Regions from separate parts of the Paenibacillus sp. J22P90 genome, predicted to be linked through region 3. Evidence: predicted binding sites of a transcription regulator. Region 3 holds the regulator's gene; each other region holds the start of a gene.

What was found. Region 3 encodes NrdR, which represses ribonucleotide reductase genes. Its sites were predicted from a motif close to AACACNATATATNGTGTT; they were not measured.
Region 1: a site for NrdR is predicted at 4,125-4,142, ahead of AC58UX_RS06355 (adenosylcobalamin-dependent ribonucleoside-diphosphate reductase). Genes of this name have one in related genera too.
Region 2: a site for NrdR is predicted at 3,095-3,112, ahead of nrdI (class Ib ribonucleoside-diphosphate reductase assembly flavoprotein NrdI). Genes of this name have one in related genera too.

What each region holds. Positions count from the first base shown of each region.
Region 1 covers NZ_JCAUAY010000002.1:345,631-352,415, reverse strand. The annotation lists gene AC58UX_RS06375 (ABC transporter ATP-binding protein) at 84-878, opposite strand; gene AC58UX_RS06370 (ABC transporter permease) at 878-1,792, opposite strand; gene AC58UX_RS06365 (ABC transporter substrate-binding protein) at 1,867-2,922, opposite strand; gene dat (D-amino-acid transaminase) at 3,141-3,971, opposite strand; gene AC58UX_RS06355 (adenosylcobalamin-dependent ribonucleoside-diphosphate reductase) at 4,251-6,785, shown strand, end outside.
Region 2 covers NZ_JCAUAY010000002.1:1,126,698-1,133,482, reverse strand. The annotation lists gene AC58UX_RS09650 (DUF1501 domain-containing protein) at 1-1,087, shown strand, start outside; gene AC58UX_RS09645 (mismatch-specific DNA-glycosylase) at 1,111-1,614, shown strand; gene serC (3-phosphoserine/phosphohydroxythreonine transaminase) at 1,694-2,782, shown strand; gene nrdI (class Ib ribonucleoside-diphosphate reductase assembly flavoprotein NrdI) at 3,384-3,743, shown strand; gene nrdE (class 1b ribonucleoside-diphosphate reductase subunit alpha) at 3,730-5,814, shown strand; gene nrdF (class 1b ribonucleoside-diphosphate reductase subunit beta) at 5,836-6,785, shown strand, end outside.
Region 3 covers NZ_JCAUAY010000002.1:605,629-612,413, reverse strand. The annotation lists gene mutM (DNA-formamidopyrimidine glycosylase) at 1-233, shown strand, start outside; gene AC58UX_RS07575 (MntP/YtaF family protein) at 333-1,073, shown strand; gene coaE (dephospho-CoA kinase) at 1,108-1,704, shown strand; gene AC58UX_RS07565 (lytic transglycosylase domain-containing protein) at 1,701-2,276, shown strand; gene AC58UX_RS07560 (alpha/beta-type small acid-soluble spore protein) at 2,362-2,571, opposite strand; gene nrdR (transcriptional regulator NrdR) at 2,683-3,162, shown strand; gene AC58UX_RS07550 (DUF4183 domain-containing protein) at 3,251-3,673, opposite strand; gene AC58UX_RS07545 (hypothetical protein) at 3,958-4,146, opposite strand; cyclic di-GMP riboswitch class I at 4,190-4,288, opposite strand; gene AC58UX_RS07540 (hypothetical protein) at 4,371-4,544, shown strand; gene htpG (molecular chaperone HtpG) at 4,602-6,482, opposite strand.

The DNA of each region.
Region 1 (6,785 bases), 260 kb from region 3:
TGATTGCCGTTTGAGTACAACATCTCCGATGCTCGTCAAACTTAAAAATACCGTCAGGATGACTTCCTGACGGTATTTCTGAGTTATCCGAGTACGACTCGGTCATCTGAAAGCTTGTTGCCGCTAATATTCTCGAACTCACCGAGGAGCTGCTCAACGGTAAGGTGTTTCTTCCGTTCCTCGTTCACATCGAGGATGATGCGGCCCTTATCCATCATGATCAGGCGATTGCCGAGACGAATCGCTTGTTCCATATTGTGCGTGACCATCAGCGTAGTCAGCTTCATTTCTCGCACGATTTCTTCTGTCAATCGTGTGATCAGTTCAGCCCGCGCGGGATCCAGGGCGGCTGTGTGCTCATCAAGCAGCAAAATCTGCGGCTTGGTGAATGTCGCCATGAGCAAGCTGAGCGCTTGACGCTCGCCGCCGGAGAGCATACCCACCTTCGCGCGCAGACGGCCTTCCAGGCCGATGCCTAGGCGCTGCAGCTGTTCCAAGAACAACGCGCGCTTCTTCGCGTTGACACCAAAGCTTAGCCCGCGCTTCTTGCCGCGGGTATACGCCATGGCGAGATTTTCCTCGATGGTCATTCGAGGAGCCGTCCCCGCCATGGGGTCTTGAAAGACGCGGCCGATCCAGCGGCTGCGCTCGTATTCAGGCAGATGGTGAATGACTTCACCATCGATGCGCACTTCGCCGGCGTCCGGCGTCATGACGCCGGAGATGATGTTCATCAGCGTCGATTTCCCGGCGCCGTTACTGCCGATGACCGTGACGAAGTCGCCGGGCTTAAGGGTTAAGTTAATGCCGATTAGCGCGATTTTCTCATCCGCAGAACCGGGGTTAAAGAGCTTGGAAACATTCGAGAGCTGCAGCATTAACGCTCACCTCCATTGTTCATTTGCATCGCGCGAGCGATGAGCTCAGCAGATCGGCGCTTGGCCGTCGCTTTTTGCTTAATGGTTCGCTGCACAGATGGAAGTACGAGCGCAATAATAACGATGATCGCGGTGATAAGCTTCAAGTCGGATGCTTTAAGCCACTCGACTCTGAGCGCTAGTGCAACGACAATCCGGTACACGATGGAACCGAGTACAGCAGCTAGTGTCGCTTGGAATACTGAGCGAGCGCCAAAGATCGCTTCTCCAATAATAACGGAAGCCAGTCCAACGACGATCATCCCGATCCCCATGGAAATATCAGCAAAGCCTGAATTTTGTGCGATAAGCGCTCCTGAAAGAGCTACTAATCCATTTGACAAGCTCAAGCCGAGAATCGTGGTTTGGTCTGTATTAGCACCAAAGCTGCGAATCATACGCGCATTGTCTCCTGTTGCCCGTAAGGAAAGTCCCAGATCGGTATGCAGGAAAGCATCGAGCAGTAATTTGAACACAATGACAATGATGATCACAAGCAAGATTGGCTTCATGGAAGTGAACATCGTATCCGCGCCAAGAAGCGAAATATTCGGCTTGCCCATGATACGCATATTAATGGAATACAGCGCAATCATCATGAGAATTCCCGAGAGAAGCCCATTGATTTTACCCTTCGTATGAAGCAATCCCGTACAAGCCCCAGCGATAAGTCCCCCTGCAAAAGCAGCAGCACAAGCGAGCCATGGCGAGTAGCCATGCGCAATAAGAATCGCGGCGATCGCACCGCCTGTTGTAAAGCTGCCATCCACCGTTAGATCGGGGAAGTCAAGGATACGAAACGTAATATAAACACCTAGCGCCATCAACGCATAGAGAAGACCAAGCTCGATGGCACCATTAATTGAATCCATCATTAATTATTTCCCTCCCTATTTTGAAAAAAAGAGATGAACGAAAGTGACGTTCACCCCTTTTGTGTCTTAATGTTTTACTGGATAATGTTTTTCTCTTTATCTTTTACTGCAGCTTTCATCGCATCTGTTACTTCGATGCCTTGAGCTTTCGCTGCTTTTAGGTTAAGGATAAGATCCATTTTGTCTGGAACAGTTACTTTCATGTCAGCTGGCTTCTTACCATTCTTCAGAATGTCGACTGCCATTTGACCTACTTGGTAACCATGATCATAGTATTTGAAGCCAACCGTTGCGAAAGCACCTTTTTCAACTGTATCGCGGTCACTGGAGAAGAAAGGAATTTTCTTTTCGTTAGCCACTTGAATGATGCCATCCACGCCGCTAACTACAGTATTATCAAGTGTAATCAAGAAGGCATCAGCACGACCAACAAGGGATTGCGCAGCTTGTTTGACTTCCGACGTATTCGTTACAGGAGCTTTAACTAATTTGATGCCATGTTTAGTTAACGATTGTTCAGCATTTTTAGCCATGATTACCGCATTTGGTTCGCCTTCATTGATAACAAGACCAACGGTTTTTACTTTTGGCATGTTAGCAGCTACGAAATCCATTAATTGCGCTACAGCCATTGGATTGGTATCCGAAGCGCCGGAAACGTTACCGCCTGGTTTGTCCACATTGCTTACGATTTTCGCAGCAACGGGGTCAGTAACAGCTGCAAAAAGAATTGGAGCTTTCTTCACTTGCTGTACGACAGCTTGTGCAGATGGTGTTGCGATCCCAAGTACGAGATCGTTGTCAGCGGAACCTATTTTTTGAGCGATGGATAGATTATTGGGTTGATCGCCTTGTGCGTTGTTGAAGTCAACCTTCAAGTTCGTTCCTTCTACGATGCCTGCATCCTTCAGCGCTGCCAAGAAGCCTTGACGTGTAGCATCCAAAGACGGATGTTCCACAATTTGTGAAATCGCGATTTTGTACGTTTTTGATGCGGCTGCTGTAGCTGCCGGAGTAGCTGATGCTGCACCGCCTGCTGCTGGTGTGGGTTCAGCTTTCTGACCACAACCTGCGACAACCATAAGTGCTGCTGATAGTGCGAATGATACGAGTGCTTTCTTTTTCAACATAATTACCCCTCTCGAAGTTCCCACTTGTTGCTTGGACGCATTGCTCTCGCACCACTTTAACGCTTTTGTTCAGCAAAGCTATTAGATGTGAGTCGTCCAAGTTCTATTAGAATTAACCATAGTTTAATTGGCTCGAGAGATTCCGTCAATTGTTTTATCCGTATTTGTGTGTTTTTTGTAAACATCTGTCGGAAAATGTAGTGAAAAGAACGTTCCTTCTAATGAAGGAACGTTCTTTCGAATTCGGCTTGCAGTTTCTGGGAAATGGGTCCAGGTGCACCTGATCCGATCATTTGCCCATCAATTTGTACAAGCGGTGTGATTTCCATTGTCGTTCCTGTGATAAATACTTCATCCGCTTGCAGCAGCTGCTCCGTGGTGAAGGGCTCTTCTTTAATAGGAAGCTGAAGTGCTTGTGCTAGGCGCAAAACGACGGCTCTTGTAATGCCATGGAGAATCAGATGATTCGCTGGATGCGTGTAAAGCGTCTGATCTTTCACCATCATCAGGTTCGAGGCGCTGCACTCTGTAACCGTCCCTTCGCGATGCAGCACGACTTCTTGCACGCCATGATCTAGAGCAGCTTGCTTCGCGAGGACATTCGGGAGCAAGTTCAAGGTTTTGAGATCACAACGCAGCCAACGGATATCGGGTTGTGTGATGGCTTTGATCCCATTTTGAATCGTAGAAATCGGACGTTTCACTTCCGAGCAGTAGGCCAAGAGAATAGGCTCAGCCGGGGCTGGAAAAGGATGCGCGCGAGGCGCTTCACCCCGTGTAATTTGCATATAAACCGTGCCTTCGTTGAGGTTATTGTGCTGAATCAGTTTGTGGAGAATGTCCATAATTTGTTCATTGGTGTAAGGTAATGGTAAGCGCACTTCGCTGGCCGTACGTTCGAGCCGTTGCATGTGGGCTTCGCCCTCATAGATGAGTCCGTTGTACACGCGAAACACTTCGTAAATCCCGTCACCGAAATAATACCCGCGATCGTCGGGTGAAATCTGGATGTCTTGTTTATGTAAGAATTCGTTTTTGTAAAAATACATGTGGCACGCTCCTTTGATAAAAAATATTTATGGAACATACGTTCTAAATATCTGGTGGTTGTGGTATCCTACTAATAGGTTAACAAAGGAATAGTGTCACGTCAAAGCTAGTAAAAGAGCCCACCAATAGGAATTGGTTCTTTTGCCATAGGAACAACCATATGTTGTGTAGTATAATGGTTAAGATATACCATATATTGAGAAAAACTGGCTACTAAACACTTGTAGCCCATATCTTTCTAGCAGCTGAATATGCAGTTTATTGGGAGGCTTATGTCCATGGGGAATGTTTACGAGAGTAAGAAGCTTACGGGATTGAGTGAGAAAATATTTTTGGATCGCTACGCACTTAAAAATGCGGACACGAGTCATGCCAAGGTGGGGGATACTGTCCTTGTTTTGACGAAGGATGATCCTAAATTCCCAGCCAAAGAAGTTGGCGAAATTATTAGTCGTGAAGGTAATACCGTGAAGGTTCGAACACGCAGTGGTGAAACTGTTGAGTCTGCTGTTGAGAAGCTTACGTTAAATATGGAGAAAACACCGGAAGAAATGTGGGATCGGTTGGCTGGCGCGATGGCATCAGTTGAAAAGACAGCGGAGAAGCGCCAAGAATGGACGGATAAATTCAGATACATTCTCAACGATTGGAAGCTTGTACCAGGGGGCCGTATTGCTGCAGGAGCGGATGCGAGCGATGAATTGACGTTATTCAATTGTTACGTTATTCCTTCACCGAAGGATAGTCGTGGCGGTATCATGAACACATTGACGGAAATGACGGAAATTATGTCACGCGGGGGTGGCGTTGGTATCAACTTGTCTTCGCTTCGTCCTAGACGTTCCATCGTGAAAGGCGTCAACGGATCTTCCAGCGGAGCTGTTTCCTGGGGCGGATTATTCAGCTATACGACAGGCTTGATCGAGCAAGGAGGAAGTCGTCGCGGAGCCCTCATGCTCATGATCAATGATTGGCATCCGGATATGGAAGATTTCATTACCGTGAAGTCCACGATGGGGCAAATTACGAATGCGAACTTGTCCGTGTGCGTTAGCAATGGCTTCATGAAAGCAGTGAAGGAAGATTTGGAGTGGGAACTGGTGTTCCCAGATACGACAGATCCTGAGTATAATGAGCTTTGGGACGGTAATTTAGATGCGTGGAAAAAATTAGGCAAGGCTGTTAAGCCTTATCGCACTGTACGTGCTCGCGATGTTTGGCACTCGATTATCGAGTCGGCTTGGAAATCAGCTGAGCCAGGCGTTGTCTTCTTGGAATACTATAATCAAATGTCCAATAGCTGGTACTTCAACCCGATTATTTGTACAAATCCATGTGGAGAACAGGGACTTCCTGCATGGGGTGTGTGCAATTTATCCGCAATCAATCTTTCGAAGTTCTATGATGCCGAGAAAGGAGATGTGGCTTGGGAAGAATTAGCCACGGTCGTACGCTATTCGACTCGCTTCCTAGATAACGTAATTGATAAAACACCGTATCATTTTGAAGAAAACCGTGAGAATCAACAAAAAGAACGTCGCGTAGGTCTGGGTACGATGGGGCTAGCCGAGCTTATGATTCTTTTGAAAATTCGTTATGGCAGCCCGGAATCGCTCGTGTTTTTGGACAAGATTTATGGGTTCATGGCCAGAGAAGCGTATCTAGCATCTGCAGAAATTGCAGGAGAAAAAGGATCATTCCAAGCCTTTATTGCAGATAAATTTATGGAAAGCGGCTTTATGCGCAAAATGACAGAGGTGTTCCCGGAGGTTGGGGATGCGATTCGTCAGCATGGTATGCGTAACGTAACCGTTATTACCCAAGCGCCGACTGGAAGTACTGGTACGATGGTTGGTACATCGACGGGGATTGAACCGTATTTTGCCTTCGAATATTTCCGTCAAAGCCGACTTGGCTTCGATAAACAGTATGTGCCGATTGCACAGAACTGGAAGGATGCGAATCCTGATCAGGAGCTGCCGGATTATTTCGTTACTTCGATGAGCTTGTCTGCCGAGGATCATATCCGTGCGCAAGCTGCAATTCAAACGTGGGTAGATAGCTCGATCTCGAAGACGGCGAATTGTCCAGCTGATTTCACTGTTGAAGAGACCAAACACCTCTATGAATTGGCTTACGATCTGGGTTGTAAAGGTGTGACCATCTATCGCGATGGCAGTCGTGATGTTCAGGTGTTGAGCACAAGTTCTTCGGAGAAGAAGGATGAAGTAAAAGTTGAAGCTCAGCCGGAAGTTGCTCCAGTAGCTGTCGCGGCAGAGGCTGTTACAGAGAAAGAAAGCTTAGCTACGATTTCTGGCAAGCTAGCCGTGAACGTTGACGCAAAGACGGAACAAGTCTTTGATAAGCAATACAAACGCCGTCCACAAATTTTGCGTGGCGCGACGTACAAAGTGAATACACCATTCGGTATGGCGTATATCACCATCAATGATATGAACGGAACACCGAGCGAGATTTTCCTTAACGTAGGAAAAGCGGGCTCTGATGTGTTCGCGATGTCTGAAGCACTCGGTCGCGTGTGCTCCTTGTTCTTGCGTTATGGCGATCACGGTGACAAAGTGAAGCTGCTCGTGAAGCACTTGAAAGGCATTGGCGGCTCCGGCGCCATCGGATTCGGCAACAATCGCGTCGAGTCGATCGCAGACGCGGTTGCTAAAGCGCTCGAGCAGCACGACGAAGTGATGAGCGAGCCAGACGACGCGCGGAACTACGTGACCGCGACGAGTGAGGTGCTTGAGGCCGCGCCTGTGGCGGCTGGCCATGGCGGGCAAGCAGCTCCGAGCGCGGCGATG
Region 2 (6,785 bases), 520 kb from region 3:
TGTGCAATTAAACGGCGGCAATGACGGTATTAATACATTGATCCCTTATGGACAGGGTATTTATTATGATTCGCGGCCCTCACTTGCTTACCAGCAGAAGGAAATACTGGCACTTGATCAGCATGTTGGCTTGCATCCAAGTCTCATAGGCTTGGCAGCGTTGTATAAGTTAGGCAAAATGGCTATCATACAAGGAGTTGGATATCCAGAGCCTAATCGTTCTCACTTTCGTTCCATGGAGATTTGGCAAACGGCAGAGCCTGCCAAGATGAGCCGCAGCGGCTGGCTGGCCAGATACGCGGAATCTTCCTTACAAAGCAGTGCAAATCCGCTAAAAGCGATTCAAATTGGCGGTTCAAGCAGCAAAGCGTTCGCTTCGGACCGATCCAGCTTCCCAGTGATTCAATCGCTGGAGTCCTATCATGTATTTGACCCGAAGACGGCCTTAATGGACAAGAATAGAATGACCAAAGCTTTCTTAGATATGTACGGCGGATCCCAGCGTCTAGAACAGCTGCGAGTTGCCGCGACAAGAGGCTCAGATGCGTACAAAAGCGTTGAAGCGATCCAATCACTAGCCGCGACGTATACGCAGAAAATTGAGTATCCGAATACGAATTTTGCTAGGGATTTGCAGCTTGTGACGAAGCTGTTGGCAGGAAAGTCGGGTACGCGGCTCTTCCAAGTCGAAGTTGGCGGATTTGATGATCATGCCGATGAGAAGCTGCAGCATGCTCAAATGCTGACGCAAGTGGATGAAGGCCTGACGGCGTTCTATCAGGATTTGCAGGCTCAGGGGCTGCAGGATCGTGTAGCGATCATGGTGTTCTCTGAGTTTGGCCGCCGTGCGAAGGAGAATGGAAGCGGAGGAACTGACCACGGAACAGCGGCACCGATGTTCGTCATTGGCGGAAAGGTGAAGGGTGGATTGTATGGAAGCTACCCAAGCTTAAGTAATTTGGACAACGGTGATCTGAAGTATGAAGTGGATTTCCGTTCCGTATATAGCACGATCATTGATTCGTGGTTAAAAGGTGACACAACAACTGTTCTAGGCAAGACATACGAAAATTTAAAGTTTATTTAAAAGGAAGAGGTGCGCTGGTGGAACTGGCGGCGATTTCAGATCATATTAGGGAGGATTTGCAAATTCTCTTCGTTGGCTATAACCCTAGTATCCGCTCCGGGGAAACGGGACATCATTATGCGAATCCGAGCAATCGATTTTACCGCATATTATTTCAAGCGGGAATAACACCTCGGCTCTATAAGCCTCAGGAAGACGGAGACATGCTTCAAATCGGCTACGGCTTTACGAATATTGTGTCACGACCTTCGTTGACAGCCGCGGAAATTACGCCAGAAGAGTACCGTGAGGGCAGACTTATTTTAAAAAAGAAAATAGAGAATTACCGGCCTAAGGTTGTTTGTTTCGTGGGAAAAGGCGTTTACGAACAATATAGCGGCCGCAGAGGCATTGTCTGGGGGGAACAACCGAGCCCGATGGTAGACGGTGTCATTGATTATGTATGCCCGTCTTCCAGTGGACTTGTTCGGATGAAGCTGGAGGAAATGGTTGCCATTTACAGTGGTATTGTGGCTGCGCTTGCATAGCTTGTTTGAGGTTTTACTTGATGCTTGAACAGAATATTGCTATCATAGCCATAATACAAAAGCAAAGGTGTGGTCACTCATGGGAAACAGGGCCTATAACTTTAACGCAGGGCCTGCGGCGTTACCGCTCGAAGTACTTCAAAGAGCGCAAGAGGAGTTTGTTGATTTTAAAGGTATTGGCATGTCCATCATGGAAATTTCTCACCGAAGTAGCGAATATGAGCAAGTACATAATGAAACACAGGAATTGTTGAAGCGAATTTTTGGTATTCCTGCTGGCTACCAAATTCTTTTCTTGCAAGGTGGGGCAAGCTCCCAGTTTGCTATGATTCCTATGAATTTCTTGAAAGCCGGTAAAGTGGGTAGTTACGTTCTTACTGGTGCTTGGGCTGAGAAAGCTGTTCAAGAGGCTGCGCTATTTGGCGAAGTGGCACTTGCGGCAAGCTCGAAGGAACAGAAATTCATGAAAATTCCTGCTCTAAGTGAAATTAACCTAGATCCGAATTCAGCTTACCTGCACATCACATCGAATGAAACAATCGAAGGCGCGCAGTTCCAAAGCTATCCAGATACAGGCAACATCCCTTTGATCGGTGATATGTCCAGTGATATTCTTAGCCGTCCTGTGGATGTGTCGAAATTCAGCATGATCTATGCGGGTGCACAGAAGAATCTTGGACCGTCTGGTGTGACGGTTGCCATTATTAAAGATGATATGCTGCAGGATCTGCCTAAAACGATTCCGACCATGATGCGCTATGAAACGCATAGCAAAAACAATTCCCTCTACAACACGCCACCGGCTTATTCGATTTACATGGTGAATTTGGTGTTGAAATGGATTGAAGAGCAAGGCGGATTAGCGGTTATTGAGAAGAATAATGTAGAAAAATCAGGTCTTATCTATAGCGCTATCGACAGCAGCAATGGTTTCTACCGCGGACCAGTTGAGCTAGGCAGCCGTTCCACAATGAATATTACATTCCGCTTGCAGGATGAAGAGCTGGAGAAGAAGTTCATTAAAGAAACCGAGCAGCAAGGCTTTGTTGGGTTGAAAGGTCACCGTAGCGTTGGCGGTTTACGTGCATCCACGTATAACGCTGTACCTTACGCTTCATGTAAAGCACTTGCTGATTTCATGACGGATTTCCAACAACGCAACAGCTAGTAGATGATAAAAAGCTATTCATGGCACCTCGTGTGCGCGTGAATAGCTTTTTTTGCGTTGGAGGCATGAGTTATCGATCCTAGTGTTTGGATGCCTGTAGAGGGTCTCTGAGAGGTTCTGGAGGTGGTTATTAATGGTGGTTTTGAATCTATATCTAGTAGGGGATTAACGTCCTAGTCATTTCGACATATCCGAAAAAATCAAGTGATTTTTGAAAATATTTTTTCTAAACCCAGCGAGCCACGCCACGTCTAGGATTAGCTGTTTTCGGGGAGTTTTTGTGGTGTCAATAGGTCGTTTTGCTCGTTGACAAACACAATATATTGATATAAATTTGAATCTATCAACTAGATGTCGTGATAAAAAGCGCATTGCGAGATTGCTAGACGGAGGCTGAAATACCGCCGAAAATCAAGCAAAACCGCAGGTTTTAAGCCTTTTTTGACCGCTAACGGCGCAGTTAAGGAAATGCAGATTCTGTCGAATACGGTTAGTCTACACCCTAGTATGACAGACGATAGAATTAGACTATTCACTACATATAGGTTACCCACTAGAGATGACACAAGAGAGAGAATTGAGATGATAGGAGACGGAAGCTATGTTGATTGCTTACGATTCGAAGACTGGAAATGTTCGCCGTTTTATTGCGAAACTCCAAATGCCCGCGGTTCAAATTGAGGAAGCTATGACGATGGACGAGCCATTCGTTCTAGTCACGTATACAACTGGATTTGGTCAAATTCCTCCAAAGGTAGCTTCGTTCCTAGAAAGTAATTCTTCTCAACTTCAAGGCGTTGCAGCTAGCGGTAACCGCAACTGGGGAGACGGCTTCGCCAAAAGCGCAGATACGATCTCAGCGCTTTATGATGTTCCCGTTTTAACCAAATTTGAATTATCAGGCACCAAAAATGACGTAGAACGATTTGTTCAGGGGGTACAAGCAATTGCGGCACATTGAACTTAATAATGAATTAATGCAACGCGGTACGGATGGTTTTTTTCAATTAGAGAAGGATAAAGAAGCTGTTGAAGTATTCATGAAGGAAGTTCACAGCCGAAGCCTCGCATTCCCCGATACCTCTTCGAAGGTTCGATACATGATCGATAATAACTTCTACGAAAACGTTTATGACAAATACACCGAAGATGAAGTAAACAGCGTGTATCAAGTGGCACATGACAATCAATTCAAGTTCGCATCATATATGGCAGCTTCGAAATTTTATACAGATTATGCTTTACGCAGTGATGATAAGACGTTATACCTCGAGCATTTCCCAGATCGCGTAGCGATCGTAGCTTTATACTTAGGACGCGGAAACGCGGAAACAGCGCGAGTGCTGGCCCTGTCTATGATGGAGCAACGCTTGCAGCCAGCAACACCTACATTCCTGAACGCAGGCAAGAGTCGTCGAGGCGAAATGGTATCCTGCTTCTTATTGGAAATGGACGATTCCTTAAATTCCATCAACTATGTACTCGCAACGTGCATGCAGCTTTCCAAAATTGGCGGCGGAGTAGCTGTGAATTTATCTAAGCTTCGCGGGCGCGGTGAAACGATTAAAGGCGTTGAGGGCGCAGCCAAAGGAATTATCCCTGTTCTTAAGCTGATGGAGGATGCATTCTCCTACGCGGATCAAATGGGGCAACGCAAAGGTTCAGGCGCGGCGTATTACAACATTTTTGGCTGGGACGTATTGGAATTCCTGGATAGCAAGAAAATTAACGCGGATGAGAAATCCCGTTTGAAAACTCTCTCCATCGGACTTATTGTACCGAATAAGTTTTATAAGCTGGCAGAGGAGAATAAGCCTCTACATATTTTTGCACCTTACACCGTTCTTCAAGCCTATGGCAAGCATCTAGATGATCTTGATTTGGATGAAATGTATGATGAGCTTTTAGCGAATCCTAAAGTGAAAAAGAAAGCAATCATGAATGCACGTGATATGCTGACCAAAATTGCGACTACTCAACTGGAATCCGGTTATCCATATATGATGAATCGTACAAATGCGAATAAGGATCATGCCCTGAAGGGGATCGGGACGATTAAGATGTCCAATCTTTGTACGGAAATTTTCCAACTGCAGGAAACATCAGAAATTAATGATTACGGTCAAGAAGATACGATTCTACGCGATATCAGCTGTAATCTAGCTTCTATGAACATTGCCAATGTGATGGATCGTAAAAAGCTGCGCGAAACCGTTCACGAAGGCATGATTGCCCTAACTTCGGTGAGTGATATGACGACGATTCACAATGCGCCAGGTGTTGCTAAAGCGAACCGTGAGCTGCATTCTGTCGGTCTTGGCGTTATGAACTTGCACGGCTATTTGTCCAAGAACAAAATTGCTTATGAGAGTGCTGAAGCGAAGGATTTCGTTCGTACGTTCTTCGCAGCGATGAATTTCTATTCCATCGAGAAAAGTATGGAGATTGCCAAAGAATCCGGTCAAACTTTCGAAGGCTTTGAGCTGTCCGAGTATGCGAATGGGAACTATTTTACCCGTTATACGGAAATCGATTACCGCCCGCTGTCGGACAAGGTGAAAGCATTATTCGAAGGTATGCCGATTCCGTCACCAGACGACTGGAAAGCGTTGCAAGGTGACGTTCAGAAGCACGGTCTTTACCATGCGTACCGTTTGGCTGTAGCGCCGACGCAAAGCATCTCGTACATTCAGAATTCAACATCAAGCGTTATGCCAATTGTTGAACCGATTGAGACACGTACGTATGCCAACTCAACAACGTATTATCCGATGCCATTCATGGCGCGCGACAATTTCTTCTACTATAAATCGGCGTATCAAATGGATCAATTCAAGATACTTGACCTCATTTCGGAGATTCAAACGCATGTGGATCAAGGGATCTCGACGATTTTACACGTAAACAGTGATGTTTCAACAAGACAACTTGCTAGATTATACCTGTATGCGGCACACAAAGGACTTAAATCGCTCTACTACACACGAACCAATCAGCTATCCGTTGAGGAATGTGTAAGCTGCTCGGTATAATTAGGAAGGGGATTATCATTCATGACAAGTGCACCAACCATCAATAAGCCGATCGTCAAAAAAGCGGTGAACTGGAACCGCCCTGATGATGATTTTACAATAACGTTCTGGAATCAAAATATTATGCAATTCTGGACAGATGAAGAGATTCCACTGTCTGATGATAAAATGTCCTGGATTACCTTGAGCGGACAAGAGCGCGAGCTCTATATGAAGGTGCTTGGCGGCCTGACGCTGCTAGATACGATGCAAGGCGGCATCGGAATGCCGAAAATTCTTGAGCATGTCGATGGACTTCAGCGCAAAGCGGTGCTTAGCTTCATGGGAATGATGGAGCAGATTCATGCGAAGTCGTATAGCTCGATTTTTACAACACTGTCTACGACAGAAGAGATTAATGAGCTATTCCAATGGGTGGAGCGCAATCCACACTTGCAGTTTAAGGCGAACAAGATTTCACATTACTATGAGAATATTGAAACGACCAAAGATCTGTATCTCGCGATGGCTTCATCTGTTTTGTTGGAAAGCTACTTGTTCTATAGCGGATTCTACTATCCGTTGTATCTTGCTGGGCAAGGTAAAATGACGAGCAGCGGCGAAATCATTGATTTGATTCTACGCGATGAGAGCATCCACGGGTTGTACATTGGCGTGTTAGCACAAGAGGTTTACGCAGAGCTTAGCCCGTTCGAGCAGGATGAGGCGTATGCGAAGCTGTGTGCCCTGTTAAAGGAGCTTCATGCGAATGAAGAAGGCTACACAGACAGTCTGTACGGACCGCTAGGTCTAGCAGACGAAGTGAAAGCATTCCTTCGCTATAACGCGAATAAAGCGTTTATGAACTTGGGTGTTGAACCGATGTTCCCGGAAGAGGACATCAACCCGATTGTACTGAACGGACTGAGCACGAAGACGAAGCAGCATGACTTTTTCTCCAAAAAAGGAAACGGTTATGTGCGCACGATCCA
Region 3 (6,785 bases):
CCCTGCAAGACTCGGTTGAAGTAGGCGGCTCCTCGATTAAATCGTATGTGAATGGACAAGGTGAAATCGGCCTGTTCCAGCATCAATTGAACATTTATGGTCGACAATCTCAGCCGTGTAAAACTTGCGGGAATGAAATCGTAAAGACAGTTGTGGGGGGCAGAGGGACGCATATATGTCTCACTTGTCAACCGTTGAAGCCCAAGCGGTCAAGAAAGAAGTCTGAAAAATAGGCACGTGAAGCATACCCTCTCCATATGATATGGAGTACTTAGCCCAGATAAACAGCTCGCAAAGCTCGGTTTATCTGCAAAACGCTTAGGAGGGTTTGTATGCTTCCTGTCATTTCTCTGCTCATTTTGGCATTTGCGGTTTCTTTGGACGGTTTCGGTGTTGGCGTCATGTATGGGCTACGCAAAATCCGAATTCCACTCGTATCTATTGGGATTATATCGCTTTGGTCAGGCATCATTATTTTCACATCGATGCAGATCGGCGTTCTTATGTCTTCCTTCATGTCACCTTCGTTTGCCAAACGGATTGGCGCCTTGATCTTAATTGGTATTGGTGTGTGGGCTCTGATTCAAATGAGACAAGGACAGAAAAGCCAAGCGCAGCAAGAGCAAACAGCTCCTTCACTGGAGCAAGCGGTTGTCAGCGGTATGCCTCACGCCGATATTCGCAACTCAGGCTATGTAGAGCCGATTACGTTTGACACGTTACAGAGAACGAAAGAGATTCTCAGTATTGAGTTGAAGCGCTTTGGCCTTGTAATTCAAATATTACGAACGCCATCCATTGCGGATGTGGATAAGTCAGGCAATATTTCAGCCTCTGAGGCTACTTTGCTCGGATTGGCTCTGTCCTTAGACGCCTTCGGAGCAGGGATTGGTGCCGCTCTTATCGGCTTTGTGCCGCTATTAACGGCATCGGTTATTTCGATCTCCAGCGGATCTTTACTGGCTGTTGGTTTGCGGATTGGGTTCCGTTATGCGGAAATGAACTGGATGAAAAAGCTGTCGATCCTTCCAGGCTGTGTTCTTATTATCATGGGACTTTTGAAAATGCTATAGTCCAGCATCAATGGACGTTAGGAGAGAAGAGCTTATGAATATCGGCCTAACAGGAGGCATTGCCTGTGGAAAAAGCACGGTTAGCCTTATGCTCGTTAGCCGTGGCGCCTTATTAATCGATGCCGATCAGATTGCTCGCGATGTTGTCGAGCCTGGCAGCCCTGTTCTTGAACAGGTTGCCGCACATTTTGGACAAGCTGTCATTGGAACAGATGGTTCTTTGCAACGCAAGAAACTAGGTGAAATCATTTTCGGATCCTCTGAAGCGCGCAAGCAGCTGGAGGGTTTGCTTCATCCCCCGATTCGCGCAAGGATGCGTGAACAAATGGCAGCGTATGAACAGGAGCACCCTAACAAGCTGGTTGTGGTTGATGTTCCTTTACTCATAGAATCAAACTTGGTTTCGATGTTTCAGGAAATCATGGTCGTTTATATCCCGCGGCACTTGCAATTGGAACGACTGATGAAGCGAGATGGCTTGTCTGTAGAGACAGCGCAGCTCAGGTTGGATGCACAAATGTCCATCGAAGAGAAACGAAAGCTAGCGGATATTGTCATTGACAATAGCGGTACGTGGGAAGAAACCAACATGCGGGTAGAACAGTTCTGGGTAGGGAAGGGATTGGCATGACGTTCTTTCGAAAAAAGCGCATGTTTGCTCTTCTGCTCATTGTATTTGTCATGATCCTGTTCATGAATAGCACAATTATCGGAAGAAAGCTATACCCGATCTATTTTCAGCAGGAAATTCGACAGAACGCGGCGAAACACAATGTAGATCCTTTTTTAATTGCTGCCATTATCCGGGTCGAAACGAATTATCAACATCATTTAGAGTCGAGCAAAGGGGCATTAGGGTTGATGCAGCTTATGCCTGATACCGCAGATTGGATTGCGGATTCCTCGAATTTAGGGCCTCATTCGCAAGATGATTTACTTCGTGTTGATATTAACATTTTTTTAGGGTCATGGTATTTAAATTGGTTAATCAAGCATTATAATGGTAATTTGATCTATGCCATTGCGGCCTATAATGCGGGTCAAGGCAATGTGAACAAATGGAAAAACAACGGCGTGTGGGACGGGGACGAAGCGAATATTCGTGATATTCCATTTGGCGAAACGCGTCATTACGTACAACGGGTTTTATATTACTACGAAAAGTATACGAAGCTTTATACAGAGCAATGGAATAGCGCATAAAACAAAGAAGCATTGGACTAGCTCCCAGGGGAGCGAAGAGTCCAATACTTCTTGTTTGCAGAGTCACGAGCTAGTTAATTCAAGATTACTTGAATTGACCTGCTAGAGATTGTTCTGCGATTTGTACCAGGCGACGAGTAATGCTACCACCAATAGAGCCAGTGTCACGAGAAGTCATGTTGCCATAGTAGCCATCTTGAGGGATAGCAATACCAAGCTCTTGAGCTACCTCGTACTTCAACTGATCCAATGCTGCATTAGCTTGTGGAACGACTAAAGTATTGTTTGAACTCATGTCTGTTCACCTCCTTGTCGGTTGGTAAATCTATTGTGTGCAGAACACGAATCTTCAAGACATGTAACATCTGGTAAAGTTATTTCCAAGAGAGAAAGGAGAGGAAAGCGAATGAAATGCCCGTTCTGTGACCATTCCGGTACGAAAGTGCTTGATTCAAGGTCTGCCAATGAGAATAAATCCATTCGTCGGCGCCGTGAATGCGAGAAATGCGCAAGAAGATTCACGACCTTTGAAATGGTAGAAGAAACACCTTTAATTGTGATTAAAAAAGATGGAAGTCGGGAAGAATTTAGTCGAGAGAAAATTTTACGAGGCTTAATTCGCGCTTGTGAAAAAAGACCTGTTTCCATGGAAAGGCTAGAGATGCTTGTCTCCGAAGTTGAAATGCAGCTGCGCACAACGGCTCATGCCGAAGTCGACAGCCTAGGCATTGGTGAAATTGTGATGGAGCAATTGTACCCTGTCGATGAAGTGGCCTACATTCGCTTCGCCTCTGTATATAGACAATTCAAGGACATCAACATGTTTTTGAAGGAGTTAACGCAAATATTGGGAAAGCATGATGTCAATCTGCTTCGGGATAAATAAGTTAACCTGATCGATATAAAAGCCGCATCGCCTCGTTATTGAATCATGAGGCGATGCGGCTTTCTATGTTTTGAATAGCGATTTTTACCTAGTTCGTATGAATCGTCGTCGTGACCACCAAATTGTTCGTTGTTGAGGTGGAGGTGGAGGATGCTGTGAAGGATAACGTTTCTAAATTGACAGTCACTCCAATGGTGAGCCCATTATTAATCACCAAATTAGCCGTCGTTAAAGTCGTCAAATAGCCTAAAAGAAGAACACCATTTACAAATACATTGTAATACCCATTACTCCCAGGAACCGTAAGGCTATTCGCGGCTAGATTGGCACCTGTATCATCTCTAAAGCTAGATGAAGGAATCGTGGTCACACCGCCGAGAATATTCCCTAATACGACATTGGCTGTGAATCGTTTGACAAGCGGGGTAAGGGTTGTTGTTGTAGTCGTTGTAATCGTTCCTGAAACCACACTGGTTGCCGTTAAATGAAGGGTGATTAGGTGTTCGCTCATGGTTGTCCTCCTTTCTAGATGTGACGATTTTTTGCAACTCTAGCACTTGCTATATCATATGTTAGTAACAGCTAGTTTGATTGGGAATTCAGATGCTGACACAAATTGATTTGTTTTTTTTCGAAATGTGACAAAAAATAAAAAAAGACAGCGGGCATCCCGCTGTCTTATGCTGCTAAAAGCCGTAGAAGTCAATAAACACGCCACCTTAAGCGCTTTTGAAAAAAAAATATTCGCATGACATCAACCGACTGTATTTTTGTAAGCGATAAGGCATAATTCGTTTATTGAGTGCGTTTGTCCAGTTCACTTCGCAGAAATTGAATAAACCGAACAGCTTCGTCAGGGGTCAATACGTTGTTATCAAATGTAAAGGAGAACATGTCCAAAAGTTCACTCTCTGGAAGATGCAAGTTGTCCACTAATTGCTTCACATGCAAGCTCATATTGCCGTCAATTACCATTTTATTCATGAATCCGATTTCCTCCTTTGTCGTACTGCATGTATCGGATGGAGGCGGCAGCTGGCTGACATATTGGATAAGAGCTGATCACGCCAATTTAGTCCCTCTAGCTTTGCGTCGCCACTTTTCAGTGGTTTTGCCCTTTCATACCGATAATGCTTATATGAAAACTATATCACAGGTTAGGATTGACTTGCTATTAATTACATTAATTCGAAGGATGGTTGAAGCATATGTCCGTCAATAGCCCAAAATCCAGTAAAATAACTCACGAATTGGATATTGTTAAGGTTGCAGAGGTGCTTGGCCTTGATCAAGCTCGCTTACTCGCTTATGTCTATGCTCGTCCAGAAGCGATTCCCGCCTATGTTGCAACTGAGCCGTTGTCTCCTTCGGATCCATCCTAACCATAAATAAAAAAGCACCGCAACGATGAAGCTGCTGCAGTGCTTGCTTATTATGAATTAAACCATTATTTTACAAATGTCGTTCGTGAATTCAACCGGATCTTGAAGCGGCAGTCCTTCGATAAGGAGGGCTTGATTGTACAAGAGCGCTGTGTACAGGTTCAATTTCTCTTTATCTTTTTCAAAGGCATCCTTCAAGGAAGCGAAAACGTCATGATTCACGTTGATTTCCAATACTTTCTCTGCCTTAACGTTTGGGTTGTTTGGCATAGCGTTCAAGATTTTCTCCATCTCGATGGTGACATCGCCATCTGTGGATAAGCATACCGGGTGCTTTCTCAGACGCTTGGAAGCTTTAACACTCGTCACTTTGCCTGCCAATAGGCCATTCATGTAGTCGAATAGATCTTGATTTTCCTTTTTATCTGCTTCGGAATCGGTTTGGTTATCCTCGACATCAATACCTAAATCTCCGCTCGATACAGATCTGAATTCCTTCTCTTTGTAGGACATAATCATCTTGATTGCGAACTCATCAATATCGTCAGTGAAGTAAAGAATCTCGTAACCTTTATCTGTCACAAGCTCCGTTTGCGGAAGCTTATCGATTCTTTCCATCGACTCACCAGATGCATAGTAAATGTACTTCTGGTCTTCAGGCATTCTTGAAACGTACTCGTCCAATGTGACGAGCTTTTTCTCCTTGGAGGAGGAGAACATCAATAGATCCTGCAGAAGCTCTTTATGCGTGCCGTAGTCGCTGTAAACACCGAATTTCAGCTGTCTGCCGAAGGACTTGTAGAATTGCTCGTATTTCTCTCTCTCGTCCTTCAGGAGGCTTTGCAGTTGGCCTTTGATTTTGCTAGAAATGTTTTTGGCAATTAATTTGAGCTGACGATCGTGCTGCAGCATCTCACGGGAGATGTTCAGTGATAAGCTCTCGGAATCAACCATCCCTTTAACGAAGCTGAAGTAGTCAGGAAGCAAGTCTGCGCATTTATTCATAATGAGAACGCCGTTCGCGTAAAGCTCTAAGCCTTTCTCATACTCTTTGGAATAATAGTCATAAGGCATATTTTCAGGGATAAACAGGATTGCTTGGTAGACTACCGCGCCATCTGCACTCACATGAATATGCTTCAGCGGCTTGTCGAAGCCGTAGTGCTTCTCATGGTAGAACTTCTCGTAATCCTCTGGCGTGAGCTCGCTTTTATTCTTGCGCCAGATCGGCACCATGCTGTTCACGTGCTGCTCTTCTTGATAGTCCTCGTATTCGCTCTCGCTGCCTTCTTGCAGGCGTCTGCTGGTAATATCCATTTTGATCGGGTAACGGATGAAGTCGGAGTACTTCTTGATGATCGATTTCAGGCGATACTCGTCCAAGTATTCGTCGTAGTTATCATCTTCGGTATTCGCTTTGATCGAAAGAACAATCTCCGTTCCAATTGAATCCTTCTCTGCTGGGGCAATCGTGTACCCGTCTGCGCCATCGGATTCCCACTTGTAAGCTGTGTCGCTGCCAAGTGCTTTACTTGTTACAGTGATGTGGTCAGCGACCATGAACGCGGAATAGAAGCCTACCCCGAACTGACCGATGATGTTGTGGCCATCTTTAGCCTCATTCTCTTTCTTAAAAGCAAGAGATCCACTCTTCGCGATAATTCCTAAGTTGTTCTCAAGCTCATCTTTCGTCATCCCGATACCTGTATCGCGGATCGTTAAGACACGGTTTTCTTTATCAGCAGTAATTTTGATGAAGTAGCTATCTTTGTCAAAAACGAGCGAGTCGTCTGTTAGCGCCTTGTAGTAAATTTTGTCAATCGCATCGCTGGAGTTGGAGATAAGCTCTCTAAGAAAGATCTCTCGTTGAGTGTAAATCGAGTTGATCATCATTTCCAACAGACGCTTGGATTCGGCCTGAAACTGTTTCTTTTCCACGGATAGATCTCCTTTCGATATGTAGCTGGTTTTTAGAAATTAGCACTCGCACGCTGTGAGTGCTATACACTAACTTTATATCATCCCTGAAATTTAATGTCAATTGGAAAGGGGAGAATTTAGGTGGTTTGCGTGCGTGCTGAGGAGAGAGTGGGGCGAGGAGGTGCGGATGAGGGGGAAATGTGGGGAGGAGGTGTGAAGTGTCGTTAGGCGCCACATGTTCTCATGACGCCGAACACCTCCAAAATTGCAAAAGAGCAATTTTGGAAGGGGGTTCTAATCATGTATTAAAAATTGATGCAA